DNA from 4 places in the Jeotgalibaca sp. MA1X17-3 genome. Region 4 is predicted to be linked to each of the others. Evidence: predicted binding sites of a transcription regulator. Region 4 holds the regulator's gene; each other region holds the start of a gene.
What was found. The regulator Rex, encoded in region 4, represses fermentation and respiration genes when NADH is low (regulators of the CRP and FNR family bind a similar motif). The targets are predictions, from matches to a motif close to TTGTGAANTANTTCACAA.

Region 1 (7,864 bases), 760 kb from region 4:
GAAGTCATTTTATTAGCAAACTCTTTTGCTCGTTCCATATCCAAATCTGAAACATAGACTTGTTTAATAGGACGAATGGCTAAAACTGCTTCGAGTTGTGTTTCGGCTTGTCCGCCTGTCCCAATTAAGGTAAACACGGAACTGTCTTTTCGAGCCAGTTCATCGGTTCCAGCACCAGCGACAGCGCCAGTACGTAGTTGAGTAAGATACGTTCCATCCATGATGGAAGAAACTTGTCCGGTTTCTGTATCGACTAATACCATTGTTGCAGGTACACTAGTCAATCCTTTTTTGATGTTACCAGGATAAACACTGACAATTTTCACTCCTAAAGCAGAAGCGTCTGCAGCATAGCCAGGCATATAAAGGCTCTGACCTTCTTGCTCAGGTATATTTAAATTCGTTCTCAAAGGGATAGTAACCTCTCCTTTGGAATAAAGAGATAGGGCATCTTTGTCTGCTTGGATTGCTTCCCGCATGGACAATACTTCTTTCATTTCATGGTCTTTCAATACTAAGATTTGCATAAGAACTTCCTTCCTGTTCAATAATTTTTTAAAAAGATTAACCGATTGAATCTCTTGCTATATTTTGTTTTGCAATTTTATCGTTACGTAAATCCATTGCCATAGAGTAGACACTATAAAAGATAACAGCTAGTACAACCCATTGCAAGACGTTGGTATCTAGACCTTTTACTAAGAATGCAGCTACTAATACACCAATTACACCAAATGTTGCAGAGAAAAGGGTGATTTTACGAGAGTAAGAATCCAACTTGATGAACTGGATGCTTCCAACTGGAACAGAAAAAGTACAGGCACCCATCATAATAGGGAAAGCAACACCAGGATTCAAGCCAAACGCATAAATGGTAGCCATTGTTAAAGCGTATGATCCGATACCAATGTTATTCAACGCACCGTAAATCATAGAAAGAACACCTAATAGAATTAATTTAAAGCCCGTTAAAGAAGTTTCTTGTCCACCAGATGGATACACACCCAATTTACCAGCTAAAATTAAACCTGCAGCAACTAAAAGACCCGTAATTACGAATTTTTTAATGGTGTTTTTTGGTAATTTTACAACGAAACGTGGACTAACATAGGCACCGATAACTTGTGCAACAATTGGTACAAGTAGGGTAGCAACCCCAACTTCAATGGAAGAAATGTAAGCCAAAGCCATTGCTGCTACAGGAACTACACAAGCTGCATTCAAGGTACCAGGTAATTTTTTATCTCCAACCCATTTTGCTTTCGGGTATAGGGAAGCACCAATTGCAAAGTCAGAAATACCGAAAGTAGATAAAAAATAAATAAAGAATTGTGAAAAGGCCATTGCGATTGGATTTCCAGGCTCTTTTGCTAAACTTTCCTTATTTTTAACTAAATCTTTCACAAGCTGCATTACAAAAGTACCATTTACGAGAACAATTAATATAAGAATAACAGTTAATAACATTTTTTTTCCTCCATTATATAGGTATATGTTTTATTTTTTAATTTTAAAATGAAAAAATATCTCGGAGACCTTCCATATCCTCACCATAGCGCGCTTTGATCTGTTCCGGAAATTCATCAATTAAGCGTAAGCAATAGGCATCATGAATGACATATTCACTAGCAAAGAAAGCGAGCATTGGATTTTTGGTATGGATGGCTTTAGCAATTCCTTTAAAAGGAAGGGTACAGTATAAAATATCTTCTTTATCAGCAACTACAGTAATCCATCTATGACCAATTTCATCTAGTTTATCTTGCTCAAAACCATGTGGATAAAAATGAGTGAGGGTTGTATCGTAACGAGCTTCTGAATCATATAAAACGACCACAACATTTTCAATTTCATTTTGTTTTTTATTTATAAGTGCAACTAATTCATCATCTAACTCATCGATCCATATTTGAATCAACAGATTGGATGTAGCTTCTTCGATTTGTAGGATAGCTTTAGCGCGAATGCTGTTCCATTCTTCCAATTCCCAAATGGTTTGATTTTCTTCTTTTTTAACAAGTTGTGCACTTTCTTCATGAAAAATAGTCATTGTATCTTGAAAACTTCCAGTCAATAGACTAGATAATTGATCAGTCGAAATAGCTTGGTAAAGAATGGTGTTGTCAGAGGTACTTTGTTCAACAATCCCTCTAGACACTAAATTTTCTAAAAGGTTATAGATTTTGGATCGAGCAACACCAGATACTTTGCTCAGCTCATAACCAGTACAGCTTCCATGTTGAAGTAAGGAAATATATATCTTTGCTTCTGATTCTGTAAATTTAAAATCTTTTAAAACATTAATTAGATTGATCATAGGAACGTCCTTTCATGAAGCGGTTTCCAGGGCCCTGGAAATAATTAGCTTCGGAATATCGTAGTTGCTACCCTTGGTAACTCCTAGTATAGAACCATGTTCTTTCAGAGTCAATAGAAATGTGAAATAAAACACAAGTTTAATTAAAATCTCACGAAAAACTAATCTTTCATCAGTGGAATAGAGTATAGAAAAGGGTGCTGTATTGCAAATCGTCTTTTTTTGCCTTATATTTGAAAAAGAATAGCCAAGTAAGAATGGAGAAAAAAAGATGACTCAACCTTATGGAACCGTACTAATAAAAGCATCAAAAATTTTAGATTTTCTATCAACAGAGCGTTCTCCTCAACCTCTTCATATGATTGCTAAAGAAACGGAAATGACTAATTCAACAACTTCCAAAATATTAATGACCTTAGAAATGATTGGTTATGTGGAAAAAGATTCAGAACAAAAGACCTATCAGTTAGGAAATGGCTTAGTTAAATACGCTAGTCAATACCTATCTGATTTAGATATTTCTAAAATTGCCTATCCTTACTTAAAAAAGTTACATGCCTCTTTAGATGAGACAGTCCATCTTTCCATACGTAAAGCAGATGAAATTATGTATATCAATAAAATAGAATCACTTCGCCCAATTGTTGTAACAACTTCTCGTATTGGTTTTACGAAACCGATGTATGCGTCAGCGATGGGGAAAGCGATCTTGGCAGAGGAAAAAGAAGAAGAAGTAGATCGTTACTTAGAACGAACAGAATTAAAGGCTTATACTCCCCATACCATAACTAGTAGAGAAGTATTAAAAGAGGAACTGAAAATGGTTCGTGAAAAAGGATATGCATTTGATAATAGTGAAGAACAAATTGAAGTGTTTTGTATTGCCGCAAGTTTGTCTTGGGAAGATAATATCTATGGGGCATTTAGTGTTAGCATGCCAGCTTATCGACGTACAGCCGAATTAGAAGAAAAAGTAATTCATGCCATTATGGAAGTTAAATCTGAAATACTAAAAGAATTAGCCCAACTTCACTTCTATTTATAAAAGGAAAGACTACTATTTGATAGGATTGTCGAATGTGGGTTGTTCAGACTGGATTAATGATTTATAATGAAAGAGACATTTCCTATATGAATAATTGTTTTCCTATTTAGAAAGTATGTGTAAGGTATTTTAAAAAAATAATAGAAAAAGAGGGAATCATATGAATCAAACAATTTTATGCGTAGGCGAAACATTAGCGAGATTATCTACTCAAGTAGGTGTCCATTTTTTTGATACAACGGGTTTGCAATTACATTATGGTGGAGCAGAGGCGAACGTAGCCATTAACTTGAGTAGCTTGAATCATCCGTCCGTTTATTTTACGAAAGTCCCAGACAATCAGTTAGCTAAAGCAGCCATTAAACATGTTCAAAAATATGGTGTAGATGTAAGCCCTGTTATATATGGTGGCGAACGTTTAGGAACTTATTACGTAGAACCAGGTGCTGGAGGCCGTCCAACAACCGTTATCTATGATCGCGCTCATTCTTCTATATCACAAATGAAAAAAGAAGAAATCAATATTGATGAACTGCTAGAAGGAAAACATTTACTCCATATTACAGGAATTACGGCTGCTTTATCAGAAGATTCTAGAGAAATGACTTACGAATTAATGAAGGAAGCAAAAAATCGTGGAATAAAAGTAAACTTTGATATGAACTATCGTGCGAAGTTGTGGAGTGTCGAAGAAGCAGGTGTGTTCTTGAAGAGTGTTTTACCATATGTAGATTATCTTTCTGCTGGTAAATTAGATGCAATTAACTTTTTGGGAATAAAAGAAGCTGGTGCAGATGTTTCGGATGAACTTGCTTATTATTATGATGCCATTCATCACTTGTATCCAAATGTTGAAATCATGTATTCCACCATTCGTGATGTTATTTCTGCAACTCACAATACATTGCAAGGAACATTCTGGAAAGATGGAAAAACAACGTATTCGAAAGTACATGATATGGACTTTATTATTGACCGTATTGGAGGCGGAGATGCTTTTGCATCGGGTGTCCTGCATGGTATTTTAGAAGAAAAAGATCCTCAGTATATTATTGAATTTGCAACAGCATTTTCAGCATTGAAACATACGATTTCTGGAGATGCATCTCCCTTTACTATTGGAGAAACAGAACGCATCATGAGTAGCGATGCACGAGTAGACAGATAAAAAAAGAGCAGTTGTATCCCCGAAAAAGGGAATACAGCTGCTTTTGATTTTAATAAAAGTGAGTAAACTCTTTAATTTTATCTACCTCACGATTTTTCTTTAAATAAATCATATGAAATGGATGTAAGATGGTTAGGTCGCTAACAGAAATTTCTTTAAGGAACCCTTTTTCTAGTTCATCTTCCACACATAGGCGGTATAGAAAAGAAATCCCTTTGTTTTCAGAAACTAATTGTTTGATTGCACCTATATTTCCAATCACTGTAGTGTGAGAGAAGCTACTTAAACTAACTCCTTTGGAATGCAAGAGATTTTCAAAGATGAGACGAGTTCCAGATCCTTGCTCCCGAATCAAAACCCGATTAGAAAATAAATCCCAAATACTTCGCTTTTCTTTCCATAAGTCATTTTCAGGAGCGCAAACGGCAATGAATTTTTCATCAGAAACTTGTTGGAAACCTAATTTGTTTTGATTAAAGTCTCCCTCAATGAAAGCAAAATCCAATGTACCATATTCAACACGTTCAATTAATGTCTTTGTATTTTCTACTACCATATCAATTTGATTGGATGGAAAAGCCTCTATGTATTTATTAATAACGGATGGCATCAAATATTCTCCAATCGTAAGAGTAGCACCAAATGTTAAGCTTACTGAATCTTCTGCTTGATGTAAGTGTCGTTGAATTTGTTGAATGTCTTGGTTTAGTAATAGTAATTGATTTTCTAGATAAGAGCCTTTTTCAGTTAAGTAAAGTTGTTTGCCTTGATACTGAAAAAGAGTGATTCCTAATTCTTGTTGAAGTTGTTTGATTTGTTGAGTAACTGCTGGTTGGGTAATTTTTAATTTTTGAGCAGTGCGTGTATAACTTCGTTCGGTTGCGAGTGTTAAAAAAGTTTGGTATCGATAATCAAGCATAAGAAATCCCTTCTTCTATTCATTCATTTAATAGTTCCATAATAAACTATTATTTTCTTTTATACTAATTTTTTTGTACAATATGACAAGGAGATTGTTAAGTAGGGAGATAAGATCATATGGATAAAATAAGAAATGAAATAAAAGGGATTGGCCCCGGTTTACTAATTAGTATTTTGATTTCAATAGTCAGTCAGGTGTTAGCAATATTTTTACCAACATTGGGTGCAGCACTTATTGCCATTCTATTAGGAATGGTATTAGGAAATACATTATTCAGAAAGCCTAATCTAAATCCGGGTACTAAGTTCTCTGAAAAAAGGCTATTAGAATATTCGATTGTCTTAAATGGATTAATTTTAGACTTTCAAATGATTCAATCAGCAGGAGTAAAAGGATTTTTCTTTATTATCCTTCAAATGGCACTAACCATTTATATCGCCTACAAACTAGGAGTATTCTTTGGATTTAATAAAAAGTTTGCTTTATTAATGGGGGCAGGGAATGCGGTGTGTGGTTCTTCTGCAATTGGGACCGTATCTCCTATTGTAAAAGCAAGTGATAAAGATAAAGGAATCTCAATAACCATCGTAAATGTAACGGGTACATTTTTAATGATCGGTTTGCCAATTCTATCGGCCGTCGTATACAACCAAGCAACGTTGCAAACTTCTGCACTTATTGGTGGAACGGTTCAATCTATCGGACAAGTAATTGCTTCTGCTAAATTAGTAAATGATGATGTAGTTGCGTTGTCAACGGTCTTTAAACTGATGCGTGTTCTCTTAATTATGGGAGTAGCGTTACTGTATAGTCGAATGAATCTGGATGAGGGAGTGCCTTTATTCTCTAAAAAAACAACTCCTCAAGTGGCTGGAAAAGATAAAATTTCTGTTGGGATTCCGTGGTTTATTATTGGATTTTTCATTTTATTTTTAGTGAGAAGTTTTAACTTAGCACCAACTGGTTTATTGACTAGTTCAAAATGGGTCAGCACACAGTTTGAGATAACAGCTTTAGCAGCAATTGGGATGCGGGTTAAGTTTGCAGATATTGTTAAAGAAGGACCAAAATCTTTATCATATGGATTGCTTATCGGAGTAATTCAAGTAGTTATGGCACTAGGATTGATCAAACTTTTTTTGGTTAAAAAATGAAAATAAAGAAGTAGCTTCTACCGGTATTCAAGCGGTAAAAACTACTTCTTTATTTTTTTAGATATTAGTTTTTCTTAACAAGTTCTGATTTCAAGTAAATCCGCCCAAATCCATCCATGGTGCACTCAATATCATGACCATCAATGGGTTCAGGTAAAATACGAAGTTTAGTTGCTCGCATTCCTTGTTTGATACGATTTGATCCTTTTAACTTGATATCACGGATTACAGTTACATTGTCACCCTCAACTAGTTCTAATCCATTAGAATCACGAACAACTTCTTTTTCTAAAGTTGCCTCTTGTTCTGTTTCCGTCCACTCATGAGCACACATCGGACAAACAAGTAACGCGCCATCTTCATAAGTCAAGTCACTGCCACACTGTGGGCAATTTGGTAGACCACTCATTTTTTCTCCTCCAAAAAGTTATTTATATCTATATTGTACAGGATTAAAATTAAACTGCCACTTCTTCTAGTCATTTTAAATGGCTTTTTTTATTATCACAATAGTAAATAATAAAAAAAGTTAAAATTACCATTTGACTATACATAATCATATTGACATTATGGGGGTCCGATGGCTATAATAGATAGATGTGTGTTTACACAACTATTTTTGTATAGGAGTAATCAGCGTGGAAAAAAGAAAAACAGTTTTATATACAGAATTAACAGCTAACCCTGCACCACTAGGTTTAATGGGTTTTGGAATGACAACGGTCTTATTAAATATTCATAATGCAGGTTTCTTTGCATTAAACCCAATGATTTTAGCAATGGGATTGTGTTATGGAGGATTAGCACAAGTGATTGCGGGAATAATGGAGTTTAAGAAAAATAATACATTTGGAACAACAGCATTTACATCCTATGGATTCTTTTGGATATCCTTAGTTGTTTTGAATATTTTACCACTTCTTGGACTTGGGGAAGCATCTGATTCACTCTCCATGGCTGCTTATCTATTTATGTGGGGGCTTTTCACACTATTCATGTTCATCGCAACCCTACGCATCAGTAAAGCGCTACAAGTAGTATTTGGAACGTTGACACTCTTGTTCTTCTTACTTGCAGTAGCAAACTTTACGGGATCGGATACTATTTTAAAAATTGCTGGTTATGAAGGAATCTTTTGTGGTTTTTCAGCAATTTATGCAGCAATGGCCCAAGTAATTAACGAATCGTATGGTAAAACAGTCCTACCGTTAGGCGAAGTAAAATAAATTCTCACCAAAAAAGCACCAGCAAAAGAGTA
Region 2 (7,864 bases), 700 kb from region 4:
AGGTCGTAATATTGGTGCAAAACTACAAGCAGAACAAGCAGAAGCAGACAAACGTGTAGCACAAGCAAAAGCAGAAGAAAGACGTTCGTTTGCGATTGCTGAAGAACAAGAAATGATTGCTGAAGTACAAAGACAACGTGCTAAAGTTGTAGAAGCAGAAGCAAAAGTACCTCTAGCACTAGCAGAAGCTTTGCGTAATGGAAACATTGGTGTGATGGATTACTATAAAATGAAAAATATTAATGCAGATACTGATATGCGTAATTCGCTTTCTGGGCAAAATTACGATAGAAGTGATTCTGAATGAATCTGATCATAGTCATCATACCGATTTTATTTCAAATTTTAATTGTTATTTTAGCGGGGTTGGCTTGGTTTAGTTTCATAAAGAATATAATAGGTGGTTCAAATAAAAAAAGAAGTACGCAACAACAGAAAAAAAATGAACGCCCCCAGTCTATGAATAGAGGGGGATACAAGCGAGTCAACGTCGAAGGACTGATGCTTCGAAACCTATTCGAAACTCTTCTCAGAGCCAAAGAACGAACACGCAGCGTCCTATATTAAAAGATACCAGTTTGTCATCTCTAAATGCGAAGAATATTGTGGAAAATCTTTTCAAACAAACCCCACAAGAACTCTACCGTTTATTGGTAAACAATTTACCTACGCAATATCATCAAGAAATTAAAAATATCTTTAACACAAAAAGTTGGAAAAGAAATTTATGGAATTTTGTAAGAAGGAAAGATGTTTGGCCTCTCATACAGGAAGCTTTGAAGAGTGAGGTTACCGAACGTATCGATCCAGTTGATGAAATAAAATCATACCCAAGAAATAAACCAATCGCACGTGAAAAAGTAATCGATATGCAAACCAATCAGGAGAGCATCTTGGAAACTGATTTTGAAAAAGAGTACGATTCTTTTACTAAAATGTATGATGATATATCTGATTCACTTACGTTCGATTCTCTTGCTCCAGTTGTTGAAGAAAAATTAGTTGTTTCAAAAAAACAAAGCAAGAAAAATAAAGATTATTCCGATAATAAGAAATGGTTGAAAAATGCAATTCTATCGAAAGAAATATTGGATAGGCAGAGCTACTAAAATAGAATCGTAAAAGAGAAAGGAGTTCAAAAGTGTCCCAGTCAATAGGTGTGAATATGATAGCCTTTCAAGAAGAACTAGTAGAAGGAAATAAAAAGCAATGGGAATTTTTTAATGAGCTACGTGCATTGGAAGTTCCATTTGTTGAAGTTCGCCGTGAGTTTTTTCGAAATTTCGATAGTGAACTAAATATGACTAGAGAAAAAGCAAAATTAAAAAACTTAAAAGTATACTACTCGGTTCCAGATACATTGTTTGTAGCAGGTAAACTTAACGAACAATTAGAAGTCTATTTGCAAGAAGCAAAAGATCTACATGCAAAAAGACTGAAATTAACGTTAGGAGAGTTTGAGAGTTTTTCAGATTCTATTGTAAAAAAATTAAATCAGTATTTGGAGCGTTTTCCTTCCGTTCAGTTATCTATTGAAAATGATCAAAGTGAAAAAGGTGGCAGTGCTGAACTCCTTTCTTTATGGATTCTAAAGGCTCACCAATATAAAATTCCTGTGTCTATCATTTTTGATACTGGTAACTTTGCTTTTATCGGAGAAGTTCCTGAGCAATCTGCTAGAATTTTAAATGACTTTGTTGACTACATTCATATAAAAAATGTGAAGATTCAAAAAAATAGAGAAATAGTTCCTACACTCTTTAATGAAGGGGATATAGATTTGTCTTCTGTATTGGATACATTTCGTTCAGACAAAGAAGCAGCAATTGAATATTCATGTGGAAATAAAGAAGAAGCTATAGATGTATTGAAAAAAGAGCTACAAATTATTCGGTCCATTTAAACTCTTTCGAATATGTGGGCGAGCCTTTCTTTAAAGTGAAGGGCTCGCTCCTATTTTTTATTTCACGGACTCATTCAGCTGTGTTATACTTATTTTTTGACTAGTTTATGGAAGGAAGAACAATAGTGACAGAACCAGCAATCCGTTATCGATTAATAAAAAAAGAAAAACATACTGGTGCTCGATTGGGAGAAATCATTACTCCTCACGGGACTTTTCAAACACCAATGTTCATGCCAGTTGGAACTCTAGCAACTGTTAAATCAATGTCTCCCGAAGAGCTAGATGAGATGGGATCTCAAATTATATTAAGTAATACCTATCATTTATGGTTACGTCCAGGAGCCGACTTGGTAGAAGAAGCGGGTGGGCTTCATAAATTTATGAACTGGGACAAAGGAATTCTAACTGATTCTGGTGGTTTTCAAGTATTTTCTTTATCAGAAAATCGGACCATTACAGAAGAGGGTGTTCATTTCAGAAATCATTTGAATGGATCCAAAATGTTTCTCTCACCAGAAAAAGCAATACAGATTGAAAATCAGCTAGGAGCAGACATTATCATGAGCTTTGATGAATGTCCGCCTTTTTCTGAAAGTCATGATTACATTAAGAAGTCTGTAGAAAGAACAAGCAGATGGGCAGAACGTGGCTTAAAGGCACATCAAAAGGCTGATACCCAAGGTTTATTTGGAATCATTCAAGGAGCTGGCTTTAAAGATTTGCGATTGCAAAGTGCAAAGGAATTACTTTCAATGGATTTTCCTGGCTATTCAATTGGTGGCCTATCCGTTGGAGAAACGAAAGAAGAAATGAATCATGTTTTAGATTACATTACTCCTGAGATTCCTGATGAGAAACCTCGTTATTTGATGGGAGTAGGAGCTCCGGATTCTCTGATTGATGGAGTGATTCGTGGAATTGATATGTTTGACTGTGTCTTACCAACTCGAATTGCTAGAAATGGAACATGTATGACGAGCCAAGGAAGACTAGTCGTTAAAAATGCAAAATATGAACGAGACTTTAGACCACTTGATGAAAAATGCTCCTGTTATACTTGTCGTAATTATACACGTGCTTATATCCGTCATTTATTTAAAGCAGATGAGACATTTGGTATGAGGCTAACAAGTTACCACAACCTGCATTTCTTAATTAACTTGATGACCAATGTGCGACAAGCGATTATGGATGATAATCTTTTGGAATTCAGAGAAGCTTTTATAGAAGAATATGGCTATAATAAAGAAAATGCCAGAAAGTTTTAAATGGGACTGTAAAGATGCACCCATGTTTGGTACAGTATATAGTAGTAAAAAATATTAGAAAAAGAATATGGAGGAAATAACATGCCACAAAGTACAATAATGATGGTTCTATTTTATGCTTTAATTTTTGGTGTAATGTATTTCATTTTGATTCGCCCTCAAAAAAAACAGGCGAAAAAAACAAAAGATATGTTGGATCAAATCAAACCAGGAGATAAAGTTGTTACAATTGGTGGGCTTCATGGAGTAGTAGATGAAGTAAACTTAACAAATAATACAGTTATCTTGGATTGCGAAGGAATCTTCTTAACGTTTGAAAAACGTGCGATTTCGCGAATTGTTGATGTATCAACCATTGCTACAAATGACGGAATAGTAGAACAATCGGATGTAGAAGAACCAGCAGATACAGTTGTGTTTGATGATACTGAAGATTCTGATGAAACCAACCTATGATCTGAAGATATTGAAATCATGATGGAGTGGAATACGGATGAATGAAGAGCATACTGATTTTTATGATGAATTACTTCCCTGGTTTAATTACAAGGTAACGGAATTTTCCAAAGAGGGGTACGATAACATAGAAGCAAAAGAATTATATATTTGTTTCAAAAATCATGTATGGAAACATTCAGTTCCGTCTTATTACTACCAAAGGGTTTTTGATATTATGAATTTTACGGTCAATCAATTTTTTGATTTTAAGACTTTAGAAGCACAAATTTATCAAGTTTCATCATTAGACGAAATAAATTTTGAAGAATTTTTATAAGAAGAAGACCTTGTCCAAATAGATAAGGTCTTCTTCTTTTTTGGCGACATTGCTAATTACTTCACAATGGAAACGGTTTCAAAAAAAAGGATAAATGTATGTCGAAAAGCTTTTGTAACAGCTAAATTAAATATAGTGAAAGAAATCACATTTACCTATTTACATTTGGTTCAACTTGTTTTATAATTACTTGTGAAAAGGATATCAAACTTTAGGAGGAAATTAAATGAGTACAAATATTAAATCTAAGAAGGAAAACAAAAAAGAAATCACCACTGAAGAAATTATTTCAGGGTATACAGATAAAGGTCTACAAGCATTAGAAATTTTGGAAACAATGAACCAGGAAGAAATAGATAAGATTGTTCATCACATGGCACTAAGTGCACTTGATCAACATATGCAATTGGCAAAGATGGCTGTGGAAGAAACAGGACGCGGTGTTTATGAAGATAAATGTCTAAAGAATATATATGCTTCTGAAAATATCTGGCATGCAATCAAGAAAAATAAAACAGTTGGAATTATTGAAGACAACGAAATAGACCAAATTATTAAAGTTGCCGCACCATTAGGAGTTATTGCTGGAATCATTCCAACAACCAACCCAACTTCAACTACTATTTTTAAAGCTTTGATTTGTATGAAAACAAGAAACCCAGTTATTTTCTCTTTCCACCCAAGTGCAGAACAGTGTTCTAAGAAAGCAGCTGAAATTTTATATCAAGCAGCTTTAGAAGCAGGCGCACCTGAAGGATGTATTCAATGGGTTGATGGAGTTAGCATGGAGAAAACAAGTACACTGATGAATCACCCTGACGTTGCTGCTGTACTAGCTACTGGTGGATCCGCAATGGTTAAGGCTGCTTATTCTACTGGGAAACCAGCATTAGGAGTTGGACCAGGAAATGTACCTTCTTATATCGAAAAATCTGCAAATGTAAAAAGAGCGGTAAATGACTTAGTAATTTCTAAGACATTCGATAATGGAATGGTTTGTGCATCTGAGCAAGCAGTAATCGTTGACAAAGAAATTTATGCAGAAGTAAAATCAGAATTCTTAAAACGCAAAGCTTATTTCGTAAAAGATAGCGAAAAAGCACAATTAGAAGATGCAATGATGAATGAAACAAAAACAGGTGTAAAGAGTCAAATCGTAGGGATGCCTGCAGTGAAAATTGCTGCTTTGGCTGGAATTGAAGTTCCAATAGAAACGAAGATTTTAATTGTTGAATTACCAGGTGCAGGTGAAAAGTACCCTCTATCTAGAGAAAAATTATCTCCAGTCTTGGCAATGATGGAAGCAACTTCAACCAAACACGGATTTGCTCTATGTAAAGATATGCTGAATTTAAATGGATTAGGTCACTCAGCATCTATTCATACAAGAAGAGAAGATTTTGTAAATGAATTTGGAAAAGAAATGAAAGCATGTCGAATCTTAGTTAACTCTCCTTCAGCACAAGGAGGAATCGGTGGACTTTACAACAATAACCTTCCTTCATTGACTTTAGGATGTGGTTCTTATGGACGGAACTCAGTATCTGGGAACGTAACTTCCTTTGATCTCCTAAATATTAAAACTATCGCAAAAAGGAGAAATAACATGCAATGGATTAAAGTACCAGACCGTATTTACTTTGAAGAGAACTCTGTTCGTTACCTACGAGATATGCAAGATGTAGAACGTGTATTTATCGTTTGTGATGAAGGGATGGTTCAATTAGGATATGTTGATGTTGTTATTGAACAACTAAAAAAACGTACCAATAAAGTAGTTTATAGCATTTTCTCTGATGTAGAGCCAAATCCTACTACGAAAACAGTTGAACAAGGAACCAATAAAATGAGAGAGTTCGAACCAGATACCATTATTGCAATCGGTGGAGGATCTCCAATGGATGCAGCTAAAGCAATGTGGTTATTCTACGAACACCCAGAAAGTAATTTCTTTGGAGCAAAACAAAAATACTTGGATATCCGTAAACGTACATATAAAATTAACCGTATGGAAAAAGCAAGTCTTGTATGTATCCCAACAACATCAGGTACTGGTTCTGAAGTAACACCGTTTACTGTTATTACGGATAGTGAAACACACATTAAGTATCCTTTAGCAGACTACGCTTTGACACCAGATGTGGCTATCATTGACCCACAATTTGTGTATAGTGTTCCTAAACCAGTTGTTGCAGATACAGGAATGGATGTATTGACACATGCAATTGAGTCTTATGTATCTGTTCTAGCAAGTGACTACACTAAAGGCTTGAGCTTACAAGCAATTAAATTAGTATTTGAGAATTTAAAAAATTCTTATGAGTATGGCGACAAAGAATCTCGTGAAAAGATTCATAATGCATCAACAATGGCTGGAATGGCTTTTGCAAATGCGTTCTTGGGAATTTCCCACTCACTAGCTCACAAAATCGGTGGACTATGGGAATTAGTACATGGTAGAACAAACGCAGTACTTCTACCTCACATTATCCGTTACAATGCATCAGAACCTATGAAACTTAGCATGTGGGCAAAATATGAATACTTCCGTGCAGATGAAGATTATGCAGATATCGCTCGCTTTATTGGTTTGAAAGGTGAAACAACTGAAGAATTAGTAGAAGCTCTTGCACAAGCCATTACACAACTTGGAAAAGACGTTGGTATTAAAATGAGCTTCCAAGAACAAGAAGTACCAGAAGAATGGTTACTTAAAGATGGAGACAAAATTGCAGAGCTTGCATTTGAAGACCAATGTACAACTGCAAATCCAAAACAACCATTAATTAGTGAATTAAAAGAAGTTCTTTACTCAGCATATTACGGAAAATAATAATTTTAAAAAGAATCTGGTTCTAAACCAGGTTCTTTTTTGTCTTTTATAGCTATAAATCTTTTATGGGTTGATTTTGAAAATCAAAAAAAGTATACTAGAAGTACATATTTAGGCGTGCCTAAAAAAGAAGGAGGTTAGGTGATGACTCCACAAAAGGAAGATTATTTAAAAGTCATTGTAGAACTAGGAGGAGACAAAGAACTAGTCAATAATAAGTTAATTGGAAAAGCACTTTCCGTATCAGCTGCCTCCGTAACGGAGATGTCTTCTAAACTTCTTAAAGAAGGGTTTATTTCACATATTCCTTATCAAGGGGTTAAAGTTACTGAGAAAGGCTTGCTAATCGCAAACCAGGTGATTAGAAAGCATCGTTTATGGGAAGTTTTTTTGGCGGAACAACTAGGATTTTCTTGGGATAAAGTTCATGAAATTGCTGAGAAATTGGAACATGTTTCTTCAGGAGAATTAATTGATCGATTAGACCAATACTTAGGTTTTCCAAAAACAGATCCTCATGGTGGAATGATTCCAGACAGAGAAGGAAATATTCCTGATGTTGATTCCTATCAGTTGTTTGAATTGGAGATAGGGCAAAACTTTACTATACTAGAAGTGGATGACGAAACGGATTTTCTTCAATACCTTTCTGCTAAAGGAATTCATTTAGAAAAAGTTTATACGATAAAAAAAGTTGAATCTTTTGAAGGCCCCATTTCTTTTTATGATGAAAACAATAATGAATATCAAATTTCCTTTAAAGCGGCATCCAAACTTACCGTAAATAAATACTAGATAAAAAGAGTGCCTAGAATGATTGGAGCAAGGAAATGGAATACGGATTACTGACATTTAAAGAATTAGATAATGACTTGAATCGTAAAATCATCCATATTGATATGGATGCCTTTTATGCTTCTGTAGAAGAAAGAGATAATCCTTCTCTGAAAGGAAAACCTCTTGTTATTGCTAATGATCCAAGAAGAACAGGAGGTCGTGGAGTGGTAACGACTGCAAACTATGTGGCTCGTACCTATGGAATCCATTCCGCAATGAGTTCTCAAAAAGCATTTGAACTTTGT
Region 3 (7,864 bases), 860 kb from region 4:
TTGGATGAAGTTATTCATCTGATTCGTAATAGTAAAGATAAAAAAGACTCTAAAGAAAACTTAATGAAATCCTTTAATTTTACAGAAATTCAAGCAGAAGCAATCGTTTCTTTACAATTGTATCGATTAACGAATACAGATATTGTGGCTTTACAAAATGAAAAGTTAGAATTAAACGAACAAATTGCTTCTTACAATAGTATTTTAAAAAATGAGAAGATTTTGTATAAAGTGATGAAAAATGAACTTTCTGAAATTAAGAAAAAGTTCGCATCACCGAGAAGATCGATTGTAGAAGAAGAAATTGATGAAATTAAAATTGAAACCGAGTTTTTGATTGCCGAAGAAGAAGTGTATGTCGTATTAACTAAAGAGGGATACTATAAACGGACAAACCAACGTTCTTTTGGTGCTTCTGAATTAGAAAGTATCGGAATGCGTGATGGAGATCAACCATTGTTAATTGAAAAAGCATCTACTCTGGATGCTATTGCAATTTTTACAAATAAGGGGGATTATATTCATTTTCCTATTCATGAACTTCCAGAACTAAAATGGAAAGAAATGGGTCACCATTTATCCCAAACGATCCCCTTTAATTCCGAAGAAGAAGTGATAGCTGCAAAAATCCTACCAAATGGTGACAAGTATAAAGAAAACAAGCAAGTTCTTTTTATAACCAAGGAAGGATTTATTAAACAGAGTGAACTTTCTGAATACAAAACCTTTAGAGGATATCGTAAGAAAAAAGTGTTGCAATTAAATTAAAAACTAAAACAGATGTTGTGCAAAGTATTCATTTTGTTGAAGGACAAGCAAATCCAGAAGTCTTTTTAATTACCCATAGTGGCTATGCCTTGCGATACCTGGTAGAGGAAGCAACCATTACTGGGCTTAGAACAAGTGGAGTAAAGGCTATTAATCTTAAAGAAGAGGATTATGTAGTGGGCGGCGTAGTATTTGAAGAAGGAAACGATAAGTATCCAATCCTAATTATAACTCAACGAGGAAATGTTAAACGATTCCGTTCAGGTGAGGTTGCCCGAACGGGAAGAGCGAAGCGGGGCGTTCTACTTCTTAAAGAATTGAAAACAAATCCACATCGAGTTATTTATATGGATGAGACTTCTGATTTGAACACCATCTATTCCATTAAAACTTCTCGGGGAGCAGAAAAAGAAATTGTAAATAAAGATATTTCTTATACTCCTCGATACAGTAACGGATCTTCATTTTTAAATGAGCAAAGTGAGGGAGAAGTATTCTCCGTAAGAAAAATGTTTTTTTCTTCACAAACACTAAAATAAAAATGTGTTTTAGTACAAAAAGATAAGAATCGAACTGTTATATAATACAGTTCGATTCTTTTTGTTTCACACAGAAAGTGAAATAAGTAGCAGATTTTTTTAAAAATATATTTTTTTAAAAGGTTGTCAGAATAGACTTATGGGCGAAATAGATAAATAAAAAAGAAAAAATTGATTTTTTAATTGATAAGTGTTGCACAATCTTTTTAACGTGTTATACTATAAATATAAAACGTGTTACATATATCACTAATAAAAAAACAAAAATATTTTTAGGAGGAATCAAGCTCATGGAACAATGGCAGGGATTCAAAGGAAGAACTTGGAAACAGGAAGTTGACGTTCGCGATTTCATTCTCAATAACTATACGGAATATAAAGGTGACGAAGCATTCCTAGCTGAAGCAACAGAAAATACGAAAGAACTTTGGGAAGAAGTAATGGAATTAACGAAGCAAGAGCGAGATGCTGGTGGAGTTCTAGATATGGATACAAAAGTGGTTTCAACTATTGTTTCTCATGATGCTGGTTACCTCGATAAAGATAAAGAAAAAATTGTTGGATTTCAAACTGAAAAGCCACTAAAAAGAAGTTTAATGCCATTTGGTGGAATAAGAATGAGTGAGCAAGCGGCTTCTCAATCTGGCTATGAAATTGATTCAGAAATTTCAAAAATCTTCCGTGATTATAGAAAAACTCACAACCAAGGAGTTTTTGATGCCTATACAGCAGAAATGCGTGCAGCTCGCAGCGCAGGTATTATTACCGGTCTACCAGATGCGTATGGTCGTGGACGAATCATTGGAGACTATCGCCGTGTAGCTTTATACGGTGTAGACTACCTTATGCAAGATAAGTTAAATGAATACGAAAATATCGGCGATGGAACAATGACAGACGATATCATTCGTTTACGTGAAGAATTCAGTGAGCAGTATAGAGCTTTGAAAGAATTGAAAGAGTTAGGAAATATTTATGGATTTGATATTTCTAAACCAGCAAAAAATGCGCAAGAAGCATTCCAATGGTTGTACTTCGGATATCTAGCAGCTGTAAAACAACAAAACGGAGCGGCTATGTCTCTAGGACGTACTTCAACTTTCCTAGACGTTTATATTCAACGTGATTTGGAAAATGGAGTTATCACTGAACAAGAAGCTCAAGAAATTATTGATCATTTCGTAATGAAATTACGTTTGGTTAAGTATGCAAGAACACCTGATTACCAAGAACTATTCTCTGGAGATCCACAATGGGTAACAGAAGTAATTGGTGGAATGGCACTTGACGGACGTTCTATGGTTACAAAGAGTAGCTTCCGTTTCTTACGTACGCTAGAGAACCTAGGAGCAGCACCAGAACCTAATTTAACCGTTCTATGGTCTACTATGCTTCCGCAAGGCTTTAAAAACTACTGTTCTAAAATTTCAATTAGCACAAGTGCTATTCAATATGAAAATGATGATTTAATGCGTCCAGAGTGGGGCGATGACTATGGTATCGCATGTTGTGTATCAGCAATGAAGATTGGTAAACAAATGCAATTCTTTGGTGCTCGTGCAAACTTAGGTAAAACATTACTCTATGCAATTAATGGTGGAATTGATGAAAAAACTAAGAAACAAGTTGGACCTAAATACCAACCAATCACTTCTGAATATTTAGATTATGATGAAGTAATGGAAAAATATGATGTAATGATGGAATGGATTGTTAAGTTATATGTTAATACATTAAATGTAATTCACTACATGCATGATAAGTATTCATATGAGTCCTTAGAAATGGCACTACACGATACTCATGTTATGCGTACAATGGCAACTGGTATCGCTGGATTCTCAGTTGCTGCTGACTCACTTTCTGCAATCAAATATGCAAAAGTTAAAGTCATCAGAGGCGAAGATGGTATTACAACTGGTTTTGAAATTGAAGGCGACTATCCAAAATATGGTAACAACGATGATCGTGTAGACCAAATCGCAATCGATTTGTTGAAATCATTCATGAAAAAAGTTCAAAAACACCATACATACAGAGATTCTGTTACAACTACTTCTATTTTAACCATTACTTCTAACGTAGTATATGGTAAGAAAACTGGTTCTACTCCTGACGGTCGACTTGCAGGTGAACCATTTGCACCAGGTGCTAACCCAATGCATGGTAGAGATACTCATGGAGCTTTAGCTAGCCTATCATCTGTAGCTAAAATCCCTTACAAATATTCATTAGATGGAATTTCCAATACATTCTCTATCATTCCTAAAGCTTTAGGACGTGAAGAAGAAGTTCAAAAAGAAAATCTTTCAAATATGTTAGACGGATACATTAAAAAAGGTGGACACCATCTAAACGTGAACGTGTTTAACAGAGAGACTCTTCTAGATGCAATGGACCATCCAGAAAACTATCCACAATTGACTATACGTGTATCTGGTTACGCAGTAAACTTCATTAAATTGACTCGTGAGCAACAAATGGATGTTATCAATCGTACAATGCACGAAAGTATGTAAATTTAAAAAATAAAAAAAGGATAGATATAATATCTATCCTTTTTCTATTAATTGATGAAAAAGGAGTTAATGATGATGACCTCACCTCAAACTGGTTTCGTACATTCGACGGAAAGTTTTGGTTCTGTTGATGGCCCTGGAATCCGCTTTATAGTATTTATGCAAGGTTGCAGAATGAGATGTCAATTCTGTCACAATCCTGATACATGGGATATAGGTGGCGGAACTGAAATGACAACAGATGAAGTGCTAGATATGGCTCTTCAATATCAAGAATTCTGGGGTTCCAAGGGTGGTATCACGATCAGTGGCGGTGAGCCATTACTCCAAATCGATTTTTTGATTGAATTATTTACAAAAGCTAAAAAAGAAGGAGTCCACACGGCACTAGATACATGTGGACAACCCTTTACTTACGATGAGCCATTCTTTAGTCGTTTTGAAGAATTGATGGCTGTAACTGACTTAATTTTAATGGATATTAAACATATTGATCGTTTGAAACACAAAGAACTTACGATGTGGCCAAATGATAGTATTATTGAAATGACAAAATACTTATCAAAAATCGGAAAACCTGTATGGATTCGTCACGTACTTATTCCAGAACGGACAGATTATGATGAGTACCTTTCACGCCTAGGAGATTTTATTGCTACCTTGAAAAATGTAGTTAAAGTAGAAATTCTTCCCTATCATAAAATGGGGGTTTATAAATGGGAAACTCTTGAATTCCCTATAAATTAGAAGGAATTGATCCTCCAACTGCTGCTCGAGTAGAAAATGCTCGTAAATTATTACGTTGTGACGAATATATGGGGTATCAACAACTTTAAAAGAATAATAAAAGGGAAGGGCATGATTATTTATTGCCCTTTTCCTTTTTTTTATTATGATTGAAAGAACATATAAAAAGGAGAATTGATTAATGGAAAAGTTATTAGTATTTGGACACTTAAATCCAGACACAGATGCAATTGCATCAGCAATCACATTTGCACATTATCTAAATGAAATAGGAGTAGAAGCAGAAGCAGTTGCACTAGAAGCTCCTAATGAAGAAACAGCGTATGCTTTAAACCACTTTCATACAGAAGCACCTCGAGTTATTCATACGGCTTCTAATGAAACAAAGGCAGTTGCTTTAGTAGATCATAACGAAGCGCAGCAAAGTGTTTCTGATATTAAAGATGTTGAAGTAAAATATGTGGTTGATCATCATCGTATTTCAAATTTTGAAACAACTAATCCTTTATTTTACCGTGCAGAACCACTAGGATGTACGAATACAATTATTTATAAAATGTTTAGAGAAAAAGGACTAGAAATCTCAGTTTCATTAGCTGGCTTGATGCTTTCGGCAATTGTTTCTGACACCTTACTATTCAAATCGCCTACTTGTACCAACGAGGACCAGGAAGCAGCAAAAGAACTCGCCACTCTTGCTGGAGTTGATATTGAAGAGTACGGTCTAGAAATGTTAAAAGCAGGTACAAACTTAACTAGTAAATCAAATGAGGAACTATTAGATTTGGACGCAAAATCATTTCCAATGAGTGATAAAAGCGTTCGAATCGCACAAGTTAACACTGTAGACATTGATGAAGTTATCGAAAGAAAAGAGGACTTATGTACGCTTATGAATACAAGAAATACAACAGAAGGGTATGACTTATTCGTTCTCGTTATCACTGATATCATCGAAAGTAACTCTACTATTTTAGCAGTTGGAGATGGAGTTGATGTTGTTAAAAATGCCTTCCATGTTGATTTAGAAGGGCATGCAGCATTCCTTCCCGGAGTTGTATCTCGTAAAAAACAGGTAGTTCCACAACTTACAAAAGCATATTCTAAATAAATCATTATAACTATAGACTGAGTCTTTTCTGTTCAGTCTATTTTTTTATTTTTAAAATGGTAAAGAAAAGAAGTTTTTCAGAATTGTGATATACTCAAAATAGAATATGAAATGAATAAATAGAAAGTAGGAGAGCCGTTTGAAAATAGGAGTTTTATCTGATTTGCATATTGATATGAACGAAAAGAAATTAGAAATAGGCCAAAAATATGATCGGCTTCTTGCGGACCTATTATATAATAATGAAATCGATTTACTTTTGTTAGCAGGAGATATTAGTTCGGACTACCATGATTCTTTGAAATTTCTAGATCAGATGGCAGAACATGATGTATCTGAGATTTTGTTTGTACCAGGAAATCATGATTTTTGGTCGATTCGAAATGGTGAAACAAATACAAAAGAAATATACAAAGCCTTTCAAGATAGAGAAGAATCCCCAGTAAGAAATCCATTTATTATAAATGATCAAACGGCAATTGTAGGCAACCCTGGGTGGTATGATTATGGCTTTGCTAGTGACAAGTATTCGACGGTGGAGTTTGAAAATAAAAAATTGAAGGTAGGAGGTTGGAATGATCGATTATTTGTTCACTGGAACGAGCCAGATCAAGTTGTAGCTCAGCAGATGTTAGATCAAATCGAAAACGATATTCAGCTAGTGGGGGATAGGGAAATCATTCTAATGACTCATGTAGTTACACACCCTCAGTTTGTTGTACCACTACCCAATCGTATTTATGATTATTATAATGCTTTTCTAGGAGCCAAAAGCTACTATAGTCTCTACGAAAAATATCCTATTAAGCATAGTATAATGGGACATGTACACTTTCGAAAAACACTCATTGAAAATGGTATTCAGTATTACTGTTCCTGTTTAGGAAATGGAAAACATTGGTATACAAATGATGCCTATACTGAATTATCCTATACACTAGAAACATTTCTAATTAATGAATAATAAATGTAGAGAGTGAAGTGAAGATCGTGATAGCTATTCAGTTAAATGAAAATCGTACCTACACGAAAACAGATAACTGGGAACGAGCAAAATGGCTGCATTTTTCTAATCCATCACCTGAAGAGATCTATTTTTTGAAAAAAGAACACGAAATTCCTTCTGATTTTATTATTGATGTTTTAGATCGTTATGAAGTTCCTAGACAAGAACTGTATCAAAATGAAAAAGGAGAAAAATTCCACCTTTTAATTGTTTTATATTCAAAAGTAAAAAAGCAATTGGAGAATTATCGAGAATATCAAACACTACCATTAGCTATTATTGTCTCTGATAATCAAATTTTTACAATCAGTTCGGAAACACCTCTTTTTTTGAAAGATATTTATGAGAATAAATCAAAATTACATTCTAATATTTTAAGAGGAAACCATATTGTTTTAGATATTTTATGGGAGTTAACTCATTCATTTATACTAGATATTGCTGAAATTGATCATACAAGAGAAGAAATGGAAAAAAATATTGTATCAACTACAAAAAATGAGGCTTTCTATCAATTAATCGCCATTCATAAAAATTTAGTTTATTTTAATACGGGAATTAGTAAGAATCATATAATTATTCGTAGTCTGATAGAGAGCGATATATATTCAGATGATGTAAATGGAAAAAGTCTCCTGCACGATATAAAAATACTATCTAATCAAGCAGAAGTGATGGTTCATGAGGCCAATCAAATGATCGACCAATTAAGTGAGGTCTTCTCGAGTGTAATCGCAAATAATTTAAATAATATCATGAAATTCTTAACTTCTTTAACAATCGTACTAACGATTCCAACAATTATTGGGGCTTTTTGGGGAATGAATGTTGGGTTACCTATTGATAGAAGTCCATTTGCTTTTATCATTTTAGTGATTATCTCCATTCTATTAAGTATTGGTACGATTTATTGGTTAAAGAAAAAAGATTACTTATAAAAAAGAGAGAAGACAGAAAAAATACTGTCTTCTCTCTTTTTTACAACCAGGAACCTGTATAGTGATGAATGGAGTAGGTTTCATCTGTATCATTAATTTCACGAGTCCAGTAGCTTTTAGGTGAAAAATAAACTCTAGGGAAAATAGTTATTCCTAATATTTCTTGTTTTTCATTATTTAACTCTAATCCATGCTCTTGTAAAATTTCTGTAATTCTAATTACATTTGTTTTTTCA
Region 4 (7,864 bases):
CATAGACTCTTTTCCCCTCTACAATGATATCTTGTAGGATGGGACGCGCATCAAAATCAGTAATAGTTTTATTTATATACGTGTAAATAGGATGGAACATGAACAATTCTTTTTCTTTGTCCGGTTCCTCTTGCCATAGAGCAATATAATCTCCTTCAGATTTACCATCTCGCTTCCGAGTGATTCTCCATACTTGCTTGCGACCAGGAGTTGAAACTTTTTCTGCATTACTAGAAATCTTGAGAGTATCTACCATCTCTCCTTTATGATCTTCAATGCTAACTAGTTTGTAAACAGCTCCAAGAGCGGGCTGATCAAAGGCAGTGATCAGTTTAGTTCCCACACCCCACACGTCAATCTTTGCTCCTTGCATTTTCAAGTTTAAGATGGTCATTTCATCAAGATCATTCGACGCATAAATTTTAGCATTTGGGAAACCTGCTTCATCTAATTGCTGTCTTACTTTTTTAGAAAGATAAGCCATATCTCCACTGTCAATACGAACGCCAGCAAAGTTGATTTTATCTCCCATTTCTTTCGCTACACGGATTGCATTCGGTACACCTGAACGAAGAGTGTCATAGGTATCCACTAAGAACACGCAGTTTTTATGGCTACGTGCATAGGCACTAAATGCATCATAGTCATTACGATAAACTTGTACTAAAGAATGAGCATGGGTACCTGCAATGGGAATACCAAATAGTTTACCAGCGCGGGTATTAGAAGTAGCATCAAAACCACCTACATACGCAGAACGCGCTCCCCATAAAGCTGCATCCATTTCTTGTGCCCGACGAGACCCAAATTCCATCAAAATATCATCTTCTGCTACATATTTTAAGCGTGCCGCTTTCGTAGCAATCAACGTTTGGAAGTTCACAATATTTAAAAGTGCCGTTTCAATTAGTTGGCATTCTGCTAATGGCCCCTCTACTTGAACGATTGGCTCATTCGCAAATACCAAATCTCCTTCTAATGCAGAACGAATGGTTCCAGTAAAACGTAAGTTTTTTAGATACGTCAAAAATTCTTCTGGATACTCTTGGGAATCACGCAAGAAGTCAATATCACTTTCAGTGAATTGTAATTCTTCAACATATTTTACTAAACGTTCTAGACCAGCAAAAACAGCATACCCATTTTTAAATGGATAGTTACGGAAATACAATTCGAAAACAGATCTTTTTTCCGTTATTCCTTCATCCCAGTACGTTTTCATCATATTAATTTGGTAGAGGTCAGTATGTAGTGCGCGACCATCGTCTTTGTAGGTTTCTTCCAAGATAAGCACTCCTTCAATATCAGAATATTATTTTTTATTACAGGATTCATTTTCACTTATTATAACGTAAATCGTTTTATTTTTCCTTTTTTTCATTTAAGTCCTTATTTATATGAAAAGAAAGCGGAAGAAAAGGCGTTTAGATATAGGAAAAGGCTGGAACTTTTGTCCCAGCCTCTTCGTTGAACCATTTAATAAATGACTTTAATTCCTCGAGCAGCAATCTCAGATTCAGAATGAACGGTGTGTTCCATTTCATCTACCCCTTGCGAACTCACTTTATCAAATAAAATCTTCACGGTTTGAAGAAGGATTTTCATATCCAAAATCAACGAGTATTTTTTGATATAAATTAAGTCAAAATTCAATTTACTATTAAAATCAGAAGCATACTTTCCATAGACTTGTGCATAGCCCGTAATTCCTGCACGTACATTATGTCGTAAATAATAATGTGGGTTCATTTGTTTAAATTGATCCACAAAGTAAGGACGCTCCGGACGTGGCCCTACCATGGACATATCCCCTTTTAGCACATTAAATAGTTGAGGGAGTTCATCAATACGTAGTGCTCGCAAGTATTTACCGACTGGGGTTACTCGCATATCATTACTACTAGCAAGGACTGGACCCGATTCAGCTTCCGCCGTCACACCCATACTACGGAACTTGAGAATCTCAAATTCTCGTCCTTCTCTAGTAATTCGTATTTGACGATATAAAACCGGACCTTCTGAACTTCTTTTTACAAGAATAGCCGCAACCAACATAATCGGTGACGTTACTACGATTAGTAAAAGAGCTATTGCAATATCCAAAAGACGCTTGATTGCTCCATCTTCTTGTGGAATTCGGAATGCAGCCACTTCAATAATACTTTCGTCTTCGATGTTCATCATATTTGGATTAACCATCACTAAATTTTCAAAACTAGTATTTAAAAAGAATTTTTTATCTTCTTGCATGAGTAATCCATAAATACGTAGTTTTTCAGATTCTTCAATCTGACTTGCTAAGTAGACAATATCAATATCATGAAGATTTTCACGGACATTTTCGTAGTAATCAGATAGCACTACGTGAGTTACGAGATGACGAATGCTTTTAGTATTCGAAAAATTATCGACTGCCGCAAATACTTCTTTTTCCATTCCAACAATCATCACTCGTTTACTTCCACTTAAATGTTGGTAGGTTTTGAACACGATGGCTCTCCATGCAAACAGGATGATACACCCTACAAAAAAGTTAATGAGGATGACCGATCGAGGAAAGGTAAGCCATCTTCCCGCAAATGTAAGAGTCATAATAAATAATGAAATTACAAATTGACTAATAATCGTAATAAACAAAAAATCACTAATTGATTTATTGTATAAAATGTAGGTTCCAAAGAGAATATTCACAATGATAAATCCAATAGAGACATACAAAATACTACCTTGAAACGATTGAAAGTTGATATATGGGATATCAGAGCCAAATTTTAGTTTAAATGATAGAAATAATGATCCAATAAATAGCAGCAAGTCAATGATGGTAATCAAAACCCGGCGTGCTTTTGTCCATTCTTCTTTTTGATTCACGTTGTTTCCCTCCTTAAAGTCATAAAGACTTTATACATTTTACCACGAAACTTCAACCAAAGACAGACGAATGAAAGTGGAGCCTTTCCAAACGAAAAACTCCCCTATCAAATCAGAGTTTTTCTGCATTTGATAGGGGAGTTTCTTGAAGATTATTCTTTTTTTAATTCGATTCTTACATCATTCCGCCCATGCCTGGATCCATTGGAGGCATGTTTGATTCTAAAGTTGGATGATCTGCTACGACACCTTCTGTTGAAAGGATCATTCCAGCAACACTTGCGGCATTTTGTAGAGCAGAGCGAACTACTTTAGCAGGATCAACAATTCCCGCTTCGATCATGTTTACCCACTCATCTGTAGCTGCGTTATAGCCCATTCCATGTTCCATTACTTTCACTTGAGAAGCAATCACAGAACCTTCTTTTCCAGCGTTTTCTGCGATTTGACGAATTGGCTCTTCCAAAGCACGGGCAACAATACGTGCACCGGTTGCTTCATCGCCTGTCAATTCTAATTTCTCCACTAGATGTTGTACATTGATAAGTGCTGTACCCCCACCAGAGACAATTCCTTCTTCAACTGCTGCACGAGTTGCATTCAATGCATCTTCGATACGCAATTTACGTTCTTTTAGTTCTGTTTCAGTAGCTGCGCCGACTTTAATAACACCAACACCACCGGATAATTTTGCAAGACGTTCTTGTAATTTTTCACGATCAAAGTCAGATGTTGTATCTGCAGCTTGAGAACGAATCATCGCAACGCGTTGTGCAATGGTTTCTTTCTCGCCAGCTCCTTCAACAATAGTCGTATTGTCTTTTGTTACTACAACTTTGCTAGCATTTCCTAAGTGTTCTAAAGTGGCATCTTTTAATTCTAATCCTAAATCTTCTGCAATCACGGTACCGCCTGTCAATACTGCGATATCTTGAAGCATTTCTTTACGACGATCTCCAAATCCAGGAGCTTTTACAGCTGCTACATTGAAGGTTCCACGTAATTTGTTTAGAACCAATGTAGGTAGAGCTTCTCCATCGATATCATCCGCAATAATTAGTAGTGGACGACTTTGTTTTAAGATTTGTTCTAATAATGGTAGTACATCTTGAATATTAGAAATCTTACGATCGGTAATCAAAATGTATGGACTTTCTAAATCAGCTTCCATTTTATCATTATCTGTAACCATGTATTGGGAAAGGTATCCGCGATCAAATTGCATTCCTTCCACTACGTCTAGTTCTGTTTCAATTCCTTTAGATTCTTCAATGGTAATAACACCATCGTTGCCAACTTTTTCCATTGCTTCCGCAATCAATTTTCCAACTTCTTCAGAACCAGAAGAAACGGCTGCAACTTGTGATATCGATTCTTTAGAATCAACCGTTTGAGAAATCTCTGCTAATCCAGCAACCGCAGCTCTCGTAGCTAGTTCAATTCCACGACGAATTCAACTGGGTTTGCTCCTGCTGTAACGTTTTTCAAACCTTCACGAACAATCGCTTGAGTTAATACAGTAGCTGTTGTTGTTCCGTCACCAGCGATATCATTGGTTTTAGAAGCAACTTCTGATACTAACTGAGCACCCATATTTTCAAAATGATCTTCTAATTCAATTTCTTTAGCAATGGTAACGCCATCGTTCGTAATCAGTGGAGAACCGTATGCTTTTTCTAATACTACATTTCGGCCTTTTGGTCCTAAAGTAACTTTAACTGTATTTGCTAATATATCCACACCGCGAAGCAAAGCTGCACGTGCGTCTTCAGAAAATTTAATGTCTTTTGCCATTTTGTTTCTTCACCTCATCATTTTTTTGTTCAATGTTTTATTGATTTTCTTATTCTACAATTGCAACGATATCTGATTCTTTTATAACTAGATATTCTTTTCCATCAAATTTAATTTCAGTTCCGGCATATCTTTCAAATAAAACATGATCGCCTTCTTTAACAGTCATTTCAATCGTAGTTCCGGCATCGGTTACTAGACCGGTACCTGTCGCAATGATCGTACCTGTTTGTGATTTTTCTTTAGCTGATGATGGCAACACAATACCACCTACAGTTTTTTCTTCTTCTTTTTCTACTTCAATAATTACACGATTCGCTAATGGTTTTAACAAAAGTAATCCCTCCAATGCTTTTTTGTTAGCACTCTAATATCGTGAGTGCTAACCCATGTACCTATCTTAATCAATTCTTGTATAGATTGCAAGACAAAAGATTAACTTTTTTATCTATTATGTTATACTTTTCTGTAAGCTTATAAAATTTGAAATAGAAAGGTTATGAAATGAAGAAAAAATTATCTACAGCAAATATAATCATTCTAGTTTACTTAGCCATACAATTTTTACCGATTCCGCTCATGGTATTCATACCTGCAGAAGATCGAATTAAAATGAGCCTAACCATTAGTTTAGTAACGGCATTAATTGGATCAATTATCATGATTATCTTAAACATGAAAAAGAAATGGACTCCGGTAAATAGTATTACTCAAGGAAAGTCATCCTCTTATGGAAAAATCATCCTTTGGGGAGTGTTAGGTTTTATTGGTGCCATTATTCTTCAAGTCATTGCTGCTTCCATTGAAACGGCTATATTTGGAGTCACACCCGGGTCTCAAAATACAGATCTCCTATTAGATCTAACCAATACTTATCCTCTTTATATTTTTGGGTTAACTCTCTTTGCACCAATTATGGAGGAATTTGTTTTCCGAAAAGCAATTGTCACTCAATTAGTTGACCACATTGGTTTCATCGGAGCTGCAGTCGTAAGTAGTTTGTTATTTGCCCTTGCCCATATGGATGGCCACATGTTAATCTATGGAACATTAGGTTTATGGTTCAGTTATCTGTATCGAAAAACAAATAACATTTTGACTCCTATGTTAGCACATGGAATCATGAACGCTTTTGCTTCCCTTCCAGTCTTTTTTCCAGAACTCTTTTTGTAGTACCTTAAAAAAACTCTCCATCAGAAAGGAATCATATGACTTTAAAAGATTTATTAATTCAAATCACAGTGAAATTTGTCCTTGCGGCTTTATTCTTTTATTTTGCAGTTGACGGTGTTATAAAATTTGGATGGGGATTTGTCTCTATCTTAAGTGTTATTTTTGCTACAAATAATATTGTCCAAGGAATTCGAATGTTAAGTACCTATTTTAAAATCAAAAAAAATATTGATAAAAAATAGTTTTAAAAACTCTTCTAATGTAGAAGGACCTGGGATAAGCATTCCTAGATTCTTCTATTTTTTTGAATCACTTAAACAGTGATATCCTTATGAAAAGAAAATAAACACTTACCATTTCCTAGAGCTCCAAAAGGTGCTTCTGTCCTTTCACTTTATGCATCTGTCTTATTAAAGATTAGAATTATTCAAGAACATTGCCAAGGGAGCACTATTTAAGACACTATCAATCTCAAAAAAACTAATTTTTAAATTATTTCATAAAAAAAGACCTGTAAAATTCTTCTAGAGAATTTCACAGGTCTTTTTTAGGTATTAATGAACATCATTATCTAAGAAATAAATAAGTGTTTGTAGCTCATTGGTTAAGTCTACATTTTGAACACGAATGTGATCGGGAACAGAAAGTCGGATTGGAGTAAAGTTCATGATTCCTTTCACTCCTGCTTCGATTAACGTATTTGCAGCATCTTGGGCAACCGATTGCGGTACTGTTAGAATAGCTACATCAATTTGTTGAATACGAAGTTGGTTCATCATTTCACTCAAAGGATAAACCGGAACACCCGTAACAATTTTTCCAACAATATCATCTCTTACATCAAACGCACAACTGATTCGTACGTTATTATTCAAATGAAAGTTATAGTTTAATAGCGCATGTCCTAGATTTCCTACACCAATAAGTGCAACGTTAGTCAGTCGATCTTGATTCAAGGTTTTACTAAAGAAGTCCAGTAGGTACTCCACTTCATATCCGTACCCTCTTTTTCCAAGTGCTCCAAAATAAGAGAAATCACGTCGGATTGTAGCACTATCTACTTTAACAGCCTCACTAAGTTCTGTTGAAGAAATTCTTGTTTTTCCAGCATCATGAAGGTAACGAAGGTAACGGTGATAAATAGGTAAACGTCTTGCTGTTGCTTTAGGTATATCATGTGGGTTTGACATTTTTATTTTCTCTCTTTCTTATAGGGATTCCCTATATTTATCTATAGAATCTCATATAATCATTATTTTTATTTACTGTATTAGTATAACATTTGTTTGTGAAATATCCAGTATGTTGCTTCATTTTAAGCTGATTTGTGAAAAAAAAGCACAAGGAAGACCACAATTCTTGTATTAACGAAGAAATTAGTGATGCTTTCACATTAAAAAGTTGTGAACATGCCATTATTCTGAATCACTAACTCTATCAGTGCGACATAGGATATGCTAAAATGAGAGAGCCTGCTATAAACGTTATTAGTTATATTCAGAATAAACAAACTATCTTAAGAGAAAGAGGATACCAACATGATATTATTACAGGGGCAGAACCTAGCCCGCCACTTCGGTCCCACCGTTTTATTCGATAACATCCATATTACCATCCAAGATCACGAACGTATTGCGTTGGTAGGTAGAAATGGTGCTGGTAAATCTACCTTATTAAAAATTTTAGCTGGGATTGAACCTACTGATGCTGGAGTCGTTTCTAAAGGAAGAAATGTTTCCATTGGGTATCTTGATCAACACAGTGCAGTCGATTCGAATAAAACAATTTGGGAAGAAATGCTGACTATTTTTGAGCCCGTTATACGGCTAACAAAAGAAGCAGAACAAGCGGCTATTGCATTAACAGATGAAGCCTTATTAAAAGATGAAGCTGACTATCAAAAAGCATTAGAGCGCTATGACTTTCTTCAACAAGAATTACAAAAGAAAAATGCTTACGGATATGAATCAGAAATCCGTTCCGTCCTCCATGGATTCCAGTTCTATGATGAGGACCACGATCGTCC

Region 1: LZ578_RS03135 (TrmB family transcriptional regulator) is a predicted target of Rex. The motif match lies at 2,437-2,454, and genes of this name have one in related genera.
Region 2: adhE (bifunctional acetaldehyde-CoA/alcohol dehydrogenase) is a predicted target of Rex. The motif match lies at 3,999-4,016, and genes of this name have one in related genera.
Region 3: pflB (formate C-acetyltransferase) is a predicted target of Rex. The motif match lies at 1,542-1,559, and genes of this name have one in related genera.

The regions. Positions count from the first base shown of each region.
Region 1 covers NZ_CP090983.1:621,851-629,714, forward strand. Annotated here, with positions in the region: gene LZ578_RS03125 (ornithine cyclodeaminase family protein) at 1-527, opposite strand, end outside; gene LZ578_RS03130 (sulfite exporter TauE/SafE family protein) at 565-1,467, opposite strand; gene LZ578_RS03135 (TrmB family transcriptional regulator) at 1,511-2,317, opposite strand; gene LZ578_RS03140 (IclR family transcriptional regulator) at 2,589-3,362, shown strand; gene LZ578_RS03145 (sugar kinase) at 3,523-4,530, shown strand; gene LZ578_RS03150 (LysR family transcriptional regulator) at 4,580-5,449, opposite strand; gene LZ578_RS03155 (YeiH family protein) at 5,569-6,606, shown strand; gene LZ578_RS03160 (zinc ribbon domain-containing protein YjdM) at 6,671-7,015, opposite strand; gene LZ578_RS03165 (acetate uptake transporter) at 7,245-7,832, shown strand.
Region 2 covers NZ_CP090983.1:1,564,056-1,571,919, reverse strand. Annotated here, with positions in the region: gene floA (flotillin-like protein FloA) at 1-307, shown strand, start outside; gene LZ578_RS07785 (hypothetical protein) at 606-1,109, shown strand; gene LZ578_RS07780 (sugar phosphate isomerase/epimerase) at 1,142-1,903, shown strand; gene tgt (tRNA guanosine(34) transglycosylase Tgt) at 2,029-3,174, shown strand; gene yajC (preprotein translocase subunit YajC) at 3,256-3,630, shown strand; gene LZ578_RS07765 (post-transcriptional regulator) at 3,668-3,949, shown strand; gene adhE (bifunctional acetaldehyde-CoA/alcohol dehydrogenase) at 4,176-6,782, shown strand; gene LZ578_RS07755 (metal-dependent transcriptional regulator) at 6,927-7,577, shown strand; gene dinB (DNA polymerase IV) at 7,613-7,864, shown strand, end outside.
Region 3 covers NZ_CP090983.1:1,403,364-1,411,227, reverse strand. Annotated here, with positions in the region: partial or broken gene parC (DNA topoisomerase IV subunit A) at 1-1,307, shown strand, start outside; gene pflB (formate C-acetyltransferase) at 1,598-3,826, shown strand; partial or broken gene pflA (pyruvate formate-lyase-activating protein) at 3,902-4,662, shown strand; gene LZ578_RS07030 (manganese-dependent inorganic pyrophosphatase) at 4,755-5,684, shown strand; gene LZ578_RS07025 (metallophosphoesterase) at 5,824-6,648, shown strand; gene LZ578_RS07020 (magnesium transporter CorA family protein) at 6,666-7,628, shown strand; gene LZ578_RS07015 (glycosyltransferase family 32 protein) at 7,669-7,864, opposite strand, start outside.
Region 4 covers NZ_CP090983.1:2,260,956-2,268,819, forward strand. Annotated here, with positions in the region: gene LZ578_RS11240 (nicotinate phosphoribosyltransferase) at 1-1,285, opposite strand, end outside; gene LZ578_RS11245 (sugar transferase) at 1,477-2,871, opposite strand; partial or broken gene groL (chaperonin GroEL) at 3,047-4,665, opposite strand; gene groES (co-chaperone GroES) at 4,715-4,999, opposite strand; gene LZ578_RS11260 (CPBP family intramembrane glutamic endopeptidase) at 5,170-5,838, shown strand; gene LZ578_RS11265 (DUF4305 domain-containing protein) at 5,874-6,080, shown strand; gene LZ578_RS11270 (redox-sensing transcriptional repressor Rex) at 6,393-7,028, opposite strand; partial or broken gene LZ578_RS11275 (ABC-F family ATP-binding cassette domain-containing protein) at 7,377-7,864, shown strand, end outside.